One region of the Rugamonas sp. GW822-FHT03B10 genome, then DNA from elsewhere that is predicted to be linked to it. Evidence: riboswitches for the same ligand, from Rfam matches in the RefSeq annotation. Region 1 holds a riboswitch; the other holds the start of a gene.
What was found. A riboswitch is a leader RNA that binds a small molecule or an ion and turns the genes downstream of it on or off. The one in region 1 is predicted to bind cobalamin.
Positions count from the first base shown of each region.

Region 2: linked by a shared signal. The riboswitch ahead of AC1RQG_RS06345 (TonB-dependent receptor) and the one ahead of AC1RQG_RS26880 (TonB-dependent receptor plug domain-containing protein) in region 1 are both predicted to bind cobalamin.

Region 1 covers NZ_JBXANP010000033.1:785-5,150, forward strand. Annotated here, with positions in the region: gene cobT (nicotinate-nucleotide--dimethylbenzimidazole phosphoribosyltransferase) at 1-453, shown strand, start outside; gene AC1RQG_RS26870 (adenosylcobinamide-GDP ribazoletransferase) at 476-1,255, shown strand; gene AC1RQG_RS26875 (histidine phosphatase family protein) at 1,255-1,797, shown strand; cobalamin riboswitch at 1,840-2,060, shown strand; gene AC1RQG_RS26880 (TonB-dependent receptor plug domain-containing protein) at 2,192-4,060, shown strand; gene AC1RQG_RS26885 (FecCD family ABC transporter permease) at 4,135-4,366, shown strand, end outside.
Region 2 covers NZ_JBXANP010000003.1:96,796-101,161, forward strand. Annotated here, with positions in the region: gene AC1RQG_RS06345 (TonB-dependent receptor) at 1-1,777, opposite strand, end outside; cobalamin riboswitch at 1,861-2,099, opposite strand; gene AC1RQG_RS06350 (DODA-type extradiol aromatic ring-opening family dioxygenase) at 2,221-3,036, shown strand; gene AC1RQG_RS06355 (hypothetical protein) at 3,328-4,155, opposite strand; gene AC1RQG_RS06360 (hypothetical protein) at 4,291-4,366, opposite strand, start outside.

The DNA of each region.
Region 1 (4,366 bases):
GCCGGCACGGGCTTGTCGGCCGACGGCATCTCGCACAAGCAGCGCGTAATCGAGGCGGCCGTCGCCCTGCACGCATCGGCGACCGAACCGCTGGACGTTCTGGCTACCTTCGGCGGACTGGAAATCGCCATGATGGCCGGCGCCATGCTGAAAGCGGCCGAACGCCGCATGGTGCTGCTGATCGATGGCTTCATCGTGACCAGTGCCCTGCTGGTGGCGGCGCGCCTGCAACCCGCCATCCTCGACTACTGCGTGTTCTCCCACTGCTCCGACGAGAGCGGCCACAAGAAGATGCTGGACAACTTGGGCGCCCGCCCCCTGCTGCAACTGAACCTGCGCCTGGGCGAGGGCACCGGCTGCGCGCTGGCCTTGCCGTTGCTGCACGCGGCAGTCAACTTCCTGAACCAGATGGCGACGTTCGAGTCGGCACAGGTCAGCGAGAAGTCGGAATAGCGTCGCGGAACAGGGACCAGCCATGCACCAGATCCGCCTGTTCTTCACCGCGCTGCAGTTCTTTACCCGGCTGCCGATTCCGCGCTGGGTGGGATTCGAGGCCGCATGGCTGAACCACGCATCGCGCTACTTCCCACTGGTGGGCGTGGTGGTGGCCGCCATCGCCGCCGCCACCTACGCGCTGGCGGCGTTGCTGTTTCCGGCGCCGGTCGCCGCCGTGCTGGCGACCGCCGCCACCATCTACGCCACCGGCGCCTTCCACGAGGACGGCTTTGCGGACATGTGCGACGGCTTCGGCGGCGGCCTGACCGGCCAGCGCGTGCTGGAGATCATGAAGGATTCGCGCATCGGCGCGTATGGCGCCATCGGCATCGTCTGCATGCTCGCGCTCAAATGCGTGACCTTGTCCTTGCTGCCATCGGCCGTGGCCATCGCCGCGCTGTTCGTCGCCCATCCGCTGTCGCGTCTCACATCGACCGCGCTGATCTGGCGCCTCGACTACGCGCGCGACGAAGGCAAGGCGAAACCGCTGGCGCAAAAAATGAGCAACGCCGAATTCCTCATCGCGGCCACCTGCGCCCTGCTGCCAGCAGCCGTCTGCGGCGTGTACGGCTGGCTGTCCTGGCCGGCGCTCGCGGCCAGCGTGCTCGCCGCCTCCGCCGCCGCATACTGGCTGGCGCAGAAATGCGTGAGCCGCATCGGCGGCTACACGGGCGATTGCCTGGGCGCTGTGCAGCAGGTATCCGAAGTGGCGATCTACCTGTGCCTGCTGGCCAGCCTGGGACACGGCGCCTGGCACTGATGCGCCTCACGCTGATACGCCACCCGCAACCGCTGGTCGCCGCCGGCGTTTGCTACGGCAGCACCGACCTGCCGGTCGCGCAGGAACAGATCGACCAGGTCGTCGCCGCGCTGGCGGGCGCGCTACCGGCAGGCGCGCATCTGTACGCCAGCCCATTGCGGCGCTGCGCCGAACTGGCAAGGCAGCTCGCCACCAGTCCCCCCATTTTCGACGCCCGCCTGGCCGAAATGCACTTCGGCGCATGGGAGATGCAGCGCTGGGACGACATTCCACGCGCGGAAATCGACGCATGGGCCGCCGCCCCGGCCCAATACCACCCCGGCGGCGGCGAGAGCGTGCTGCAAATGGCCACGCGCGTGGCCGCCTTCCACGACGCTTTGCGCGCCAACGCGCCATCCAACGCCATCGTCATCTGCCACGCCGGCACCATCCGCCTGCTGATGGCCCGCCATGCCGGCCTGGCGCCCGCCGACATGGCCCTGCGCGCCGCCAGCACGCCCCACCGCATCGCCTACGGCGAGCGCATCGTCCTGTCGGACTGACAGGCGGATCGCAAGCCGCGCTTGCCGTCATGCGCGCAGGCCGTATAATGGCTGCGTTTTGGTGCCCGCATGTCTGTCCAGACGTGCAGTTAAACGGGAAACACGAAGCCGTCCAGACGGCCAACGTGTGCTGCCCCCGCAACGGTAAGCAAGTGTCGCGCAACCTGCGACGAACCGCCTCGAACAACCACTGTGCTTAGGCATGGGAAGGTGAGGCGGCGCCACTTGCCAGCCCGGATACCGGCCAAAGCAGGTGGAAGTGTGCGAACGGGGAGTTGCGCGACACGGACCATGCCTGCCACGGCGGGCTGCCATGCGCTGTTCCAGTTCACCGCTTCTGTTCAATCTGGCCTACGGGGACGTCGGCCGGTTGCTCTTTTACAGAAGATTTGCCATGACTTTTCCTGTTTCCCGCCGCGCGCTCGCGGCTGCGATCGCGCTCGCTTTCGCCACACCCGCTGTCTTCGCCGACAGCCAGAACGATCTGGCCGCCAGCGCCGTCTTCATCACCGCCGCGCGCACACCGCAACCCGCAGCCGACATCCTGAGCGACACCCTGACGATCGACTCGGCACAGATCGCGCAATCGGGCGCCGGTTCCGTGATCGAACTGCTGCAACGCCAGCGCGGCATCGAAGTGGCACGCAACGGTGGGCCGGGCACCAGCGCCAGCGTGTTTATCCGTGGGGCCAACAGCAACCAGAACATCGTGTTGGTGGACGGCGTGCGCATCGGATCGTCCACCACGGGCGCGGCCAACTGGAGCGCCATCCCACTGACGGCCATCGACCACATCGAAGTCGTGTACGGCCCGCTCAGCACCATGTATGGCGCCGACGCCATCGGCGGCGTGATCCAGATTTTCACCAAACAAGGCCAGGGCGCGCCCGCACTGACGGCCGCCGTCGGCTACGGCAGCGACAATACCCGCACGGCCGACGCCCAAGTGTCCGGCACCACTGGCGGTGCGCACAGCGTCAGCTACGCGCTCAGCGCCGGCAAGGAAAAGTCGGACGGCTTCTCGTCCACCGTCCCCGGCAACTACTCCTACAATCCGGACAAGGACGGCTACGACAAGGAAAGCGCGGCCGGCCATATCAGCCTGCGCCTGGCCCACGGCCACGAGATCGGCGCGCTGTTCATGCACAGCAAACTGGACGCCCAATACGACAGCGGCCCGTCCAGCTACGACACGCGCAGCCTGCAAAAGCTGGAGAACGCCGCCGTCTACAGCCGCAATCAACTGCTGCCGGGTTGGACCAGCCTGTTGCAGTACGCGCAAGCGCGCGACGAGTCGGGCAACTTCACCAGCGACCTGCCCAAGGACCGCGCCCAGCTCAACACCAGGCAAACCGACTTCACGTGGCAGAACGATATCCAGCTCGGCGCCGACATTCTGCAACTGCTGTACGACCATCGCGAGGAATCGGTCAGCTCGACCAGCGTGACGACACTGAACCGCGACCGCAGCACCAATGCCTACGCCGCGTCCTACAACGCGAAGCGCGGCGCGCAGCTGTTCAACGCCGGCATCCGCCGCGACAATTCCGCGTATGGCGGCAAGACCACCGGCGCCCTCGGCTACGGCTACAACTTCAGCGGCCAGCTGCGCGCCAGCGCCAGCGTGGGCACCAGCTTCCGCGCGCCGACCTACAACGAGTTGTACTACCCCGGCTACGGCCTGCTGACCAACAAGCCTGAGCTGGGCCGCAACGTTGAAGCAGGCCTGAACTACGACGATGGCGCCACCACGCTGGCCGCCCGCTACTACCATAACCGCCTGACCGACCTGATCGTCAGCGTCACACCCTGCCCCTACAACACCACGCCCAAGAGCTACAGCTGCGCGTACAACGTCAACCACGCGCTGCTGGAAGGCCTGACCGTGGAAGCGGGCCGTAAGCTGGGCGACCTCGAACTGGCCGCCACGCTCGACCTGCAGGACCCGAAGGACGAAACCACTGGAAAGCGCCTGGCGCGGCGCGCGCAGCGCCACGCCAACCTGGCGCTCGACTACACCACCGGTCCGGTCAAAGGCGGCGTGGAACTGACGCTGTCCGGCGCCCGCTACGACGACGCGGCCAACAAGAACCGGCTGGGCGGCTATGGGCTGGTGAACCTGTACGCGACGTGGCAGATCACGCACGACTGGTCGGCGCTGCTGCGCTGGAATAACGTCGCCAACAAGGAGTACGCGCTGGCGCGCTTCTACAGCACGTCCGGCTCCAACCTGTTTGCCGGGCTGCGCTACGGCTACAAATAAGGCAAAGAAATTGGTGTAACCTGCCGGGCAAAGCTCCCCGTCCGGCGACGGCACCCACTGAACAAAGGCAGTCCATGCATGCTCCCCTCCACAACCTGCGCCAGCGCACCAGCGTAATCATCGCCGCGCTGCTACTGTGCGCACTCGCCAGCCTGCTGTTCGCCAGCATGATGGGATCGGTGGCGATCCCGCTGTCGGACCTGCCGGGCGCCATCGACGCGCTGCTGCATGGCCGCGCCGACTCGCTGGCCGCCACGCTGCTGGAACTGCGGGGCGGCAGGGCCACCACGGCTTTCGTGACCGGCG
Region 2 (4,366 bases), on a different contig from region 1:
GCTGACCCACCCACTGGGCGCCGATGTCGGCGCTCTGGCCGTCGGCCGGGGTCCAGGCCAGGCGGGCCGTCACGATGTTCTTCGGCACCAGCACCATCTCGTGCCCGGCGTTCACGCCTTCGCGGAAGGTGGCCTCGACGTGCTGGTAGTGGCCGGACACGGTCCAGTCGGGCGCCACGCGCGCCTCGCCATCGAGCTCGAAGCCTTCGCGGCGGGTGGGCGCCAAGTTGGTGTTGAAGCCGTAGCCGAAATTCAGGGTCGGGTCGAAGAAGATTTCGTTGCTCAGGTTGCTGCGGAATACGCGGGCCGTGACCTTGCGCGCGGCGTCGCCATAGCTGGCGCCCAGTTCCAGATCGTGCGACATCTGCGGCGCGAGCGGATGGTTGGCATCCGGCACGTAGGCGTTTTCATCCGAGTTGGCCACGCGGTAGCTCTGGCCGGCCTTGGCGAACGCCTGCAGCGCGGGCAGCACGGCGTAGCTGCCTTGCAGCTCCCATGCGTTCAGACCTTGCACCGTGTGGTACTGGCCAACAGGGAACGCCAGCGGATCGAAGAAGTCCTTGTCGAACAGCTCACGGCGCACGCCTGCGGCCAGGCGGCCGTCATGCGCGGGGTCGAACTTGATCTCGTCGCGCAGGTAGACGGCCTTGGAGCGCTGGGTGGCGTCGGCCTGCGAGAACGAGGCATCGGTCGCGCGGTTCCAGCGCATCAGGTCCAGACCGGCCACCACTTCATTGCTCATGCCAGCGATCTGGCCCAGCTGGCGCACGCGGGGCGAGAATTGCGTCTGCTTGCTGGTGTATTCAGCGGCGGACGGGCCGAAGGAATAGAAGTACGTCGATTTGACCGTCTTTTCGCGATGCGACAATTCGGCCGCCAGGTCCAGGTTGCCGATGCGGCGCGTGAAGAAGCCGGTGAGGCGGTCGCTGTCGAGCGAGCCGAAGTCGTTGGGCGACGTGGTCTGGCGCGGATTGGCGTTGAACTGGGCTTCGGTGAGCGAGCCGGCGAAGCGCATGTCCTCGCGCGCGCCCTCGTAGCGGAAGCCCATGCGGCCTTCCTTGCTGAACCACTGCGCGCCGGCGCTCACGTCGACCTGCTTGTAGTTGTTGTTGTCGCGGTAGTTGTCGTTGTGGCGTGCATCGACGGCGCCGTCGGCGGCGAAACCGTCCCAGCCCTGGTGCACGGTGCCGCGCAGTTCGCGCTCGCGGAACTGGCCCGCTTCCGCCGTCATGCTGCCGCCAGCGCTGTGCGCCACGGGACGCTTGGTGACGATGTTGATCACGCCGCCCGTCGCGCCTTCGCCGTACAGCACACTGGCGCCGCCGCGGCTGATCTCGATGCGCTCCACCGTGTCGACGGGGATGGTCGACAGGATCACGTTCGACAGTTCGCTCTCGGACACGCGCACGCCGTCCACCACCACCACCAGATTCTGGCTGCTGTTGGTGCCGAAGCCGCGCAGGTCCAGGCCGAAGTCGGGGCTGCCATCGAGGCTGTTGCGGCCGTAAACGCCGCCGATCTTGCGGATCGCGGCGTTGACGTCGGTGACGCCGGCGCGGCGGATCTCATCGGCCGTGATCACGGTGGCGCCGATCGGCGCCATCCCGGCGGTGGCGTCGAAGCGCGCGCCCGTGATGACGATGGGCGCCAGCGACTGGCCAACGGCGGTTTGCGCCAGCGCGGGCGCGGCGGCGGTCACGGCGAAGCAGAGGGAAACGGCTGCGGCCAGCACAAGCGGCTGCGACGCCGGCAGGCGGCGGGTAACGGTGATTTGCATGTCAGATCTTTGTTGAATGGGCATCCGCCTGCGTCCCCGCAAGCCGGAATAAACCGGATGGCGCGCCGGCGCCTGGGGCGCAACGCTCATCCACCTGTCTGGCCGGTATCCGGGCTTGCAAGTCGGACTGGCCCACCTTCCTACGCGCGCAGTGGCGCATAGTGGTTCTTGAGTCAGCCTGCCGGCCGCAGGGAGCGGTCGGCGCTTGTTTACCGTTGCGGGGGCAGCACACCTTGGCCGTGATCGCTGGGAGCGGCCTCGTGTTTCCCGTTTAACTGCGCGCGTGGTCACGCGCGCGGGCACCAAAACCCCGGCATTATACCTGCGCCCATGATGCAACCGCTCATCATTAACAAAAGCTGAATGGTCCATCCACAGTTGGACGATTGAATACTTGAGTACGCAAGCATATAGTGGAGGCTAACCTAGTCTGGAGACTGACCATGCTGCACCAAGCCCTACCCACTTATTTCCTGTCCCACGGCGGCGGCCCCTGGCCATTCATGAAAACGGAATTCGGCCACACCTACGACGCGCTGGAGGCGTCGCTGCGCGACATCCCGCGCCAGTTGGGGACCACGCCCAAGGCCGTGCTGGTGGTGACGGCGCACTGGGAAGCGGACCAGTTCACGGTGTCGTCCAGCGCCCGGCCGCCGATGATCTACGATTATTACGGCTTCCCGGCCCACACCTACGAAGTGCAGTACAACGCGCCCGGCTCGCCCGAGCTGGCCGCGCGCGTGAAGGCGCTGCTCGACGGCGCGGGCCACGCCACGGCGCTCGACGCCGGGCGCGGCTTCGACCACGGCACCTTCAGCGCGCTGTATCCCGTGTATCCGCAGGCGGACGTGCCCATCGTCCAGCTATCGTTGCGGCACGGCCTCGATCCGCTCACCCACGTGGAAGCGGGGCGGGCACTTGCGCCGCTGCGCGAGGAAGGGATACTGATCGTCGGCAGCGGCCTCAGTTACCACAACCTGCGCGCCTTCAACGCGCAGGGCGCGGCGGCCTCGCACCAGTTCGACGCCTGGCTGCGCGCCACGATGGCGCTGCCGCCGGCCGAGCGCACGGCACAATTGCTGGCGTGGGAACAGGCTCCGGCCGCGCGCATGGCGCACCCGCGCGAGGAGCATCTGCTGCCGTTGATGGTGGCGCTCGGCGCGGCCGAGCAGGAGACGGCGGCCATGCCCTATCACGAGGATGCGTTCTTCGGGGCGCTGGCCGTGTCGAGCTTCCGGTTTGGGGCAGCGGGGGCGTAACGTGACGCTGGCATAGTCGCGGCGCATAGGGTTCGACAGTATCACCTGCCGAACCGAAAATCATCGCATCCGGTCCATTTTCTATGCACAGCAAGCTGCCATATTTCGGATTACGCCGTACCTACCGTCTATTTAATTGTTGGCTTCCATGTTTTCATCTTTGCGGACATTTCTTCTCTTCCGGCTCCATTAATTGCGGAAAAGTCGCCATACAAGAATTCAAGCTGTTTCGTTCCCATCAACGATCAGGCCACTCACCGACAGGCCTCCCGATGCCCGATGGATATTTACTTAATGATGTCCGCGGGTGGGAGTTGTAGCGCCAGGAATAAGAACGCCACGATGCCAATTGCGATCCTCTTCGATGAGCGCGTCTGTCTTTGCATTCGCCCATCCAGGGTAGGCTGCTTTCATCGACGCGTACCAGTCGTAGAAGTTAATCAATTTCTCTTTTCCCATCATCGGAGACCAAGGTGGCAATTTGATGCTCCTTTCACAAGCATCCGATGGTGGGAATTTCCCAACATGCGGCAGACCTAAGGCCTCGATATCAGGAACCCGCACGATAAACTCACCAGCCTCAGACGCCTCCTGGCTATGGAACCGATAATCCTTGGGCGCCAAAATCGAATACCAACCGATGCGGCTATGAATTTTATCGAGCGGCGCCGCAACGATAACCAGCTTGTGGTTTTTAACCTCTTCACTTGTCATCCGAGGACTGCGATATTTGGGACTCTCCGGGTCATCACTGGCGAAGATTACGCGAGGCACATGATCGTTCCCGACATAGGTGTCAATGCCATTTTTTTCGTCCAGGAATCTAATCGGGCCACGGCATTGATAGTCCAGTTCCGCAGTGAACCAACGGTTCGCGTCCCATTGCCAAGCCTTCTGAGATGGGGCAATTATTTGGTCCACGTTCACCAATTGACGGTCTTGCGGAACCTGGATCATTGGTTCAGGAATTTCTGGCCGAGACGCGCAAGCCGAAATGACGACGAAAAATAAGCTCAGCCAAAGCGATTGGCTTGGACGACGATTGCTTATCATGGGCACCTCCAATAGTCGAATGGGTATCGTAGCTGGTTGCATCTGCTCGATCATGACGATTGTCATGGGATTGAAATCCCTGGGACGGAAGGTTCGCTCCCGCCCGGTACCACCAGGAACGGAGCACCCGCTCGACGTTCCGGGGCAGGCCGTCTGAAAGTGACACCATGGCGCTGCCCAACATATCCAACCCCGCAACTCCTATGGTTTGTCCTCAATTCGCCGTTCTGCGTTCAAAAAGAAGCCCTTCCAATAAAAAACAACATGGCGCTTGTCT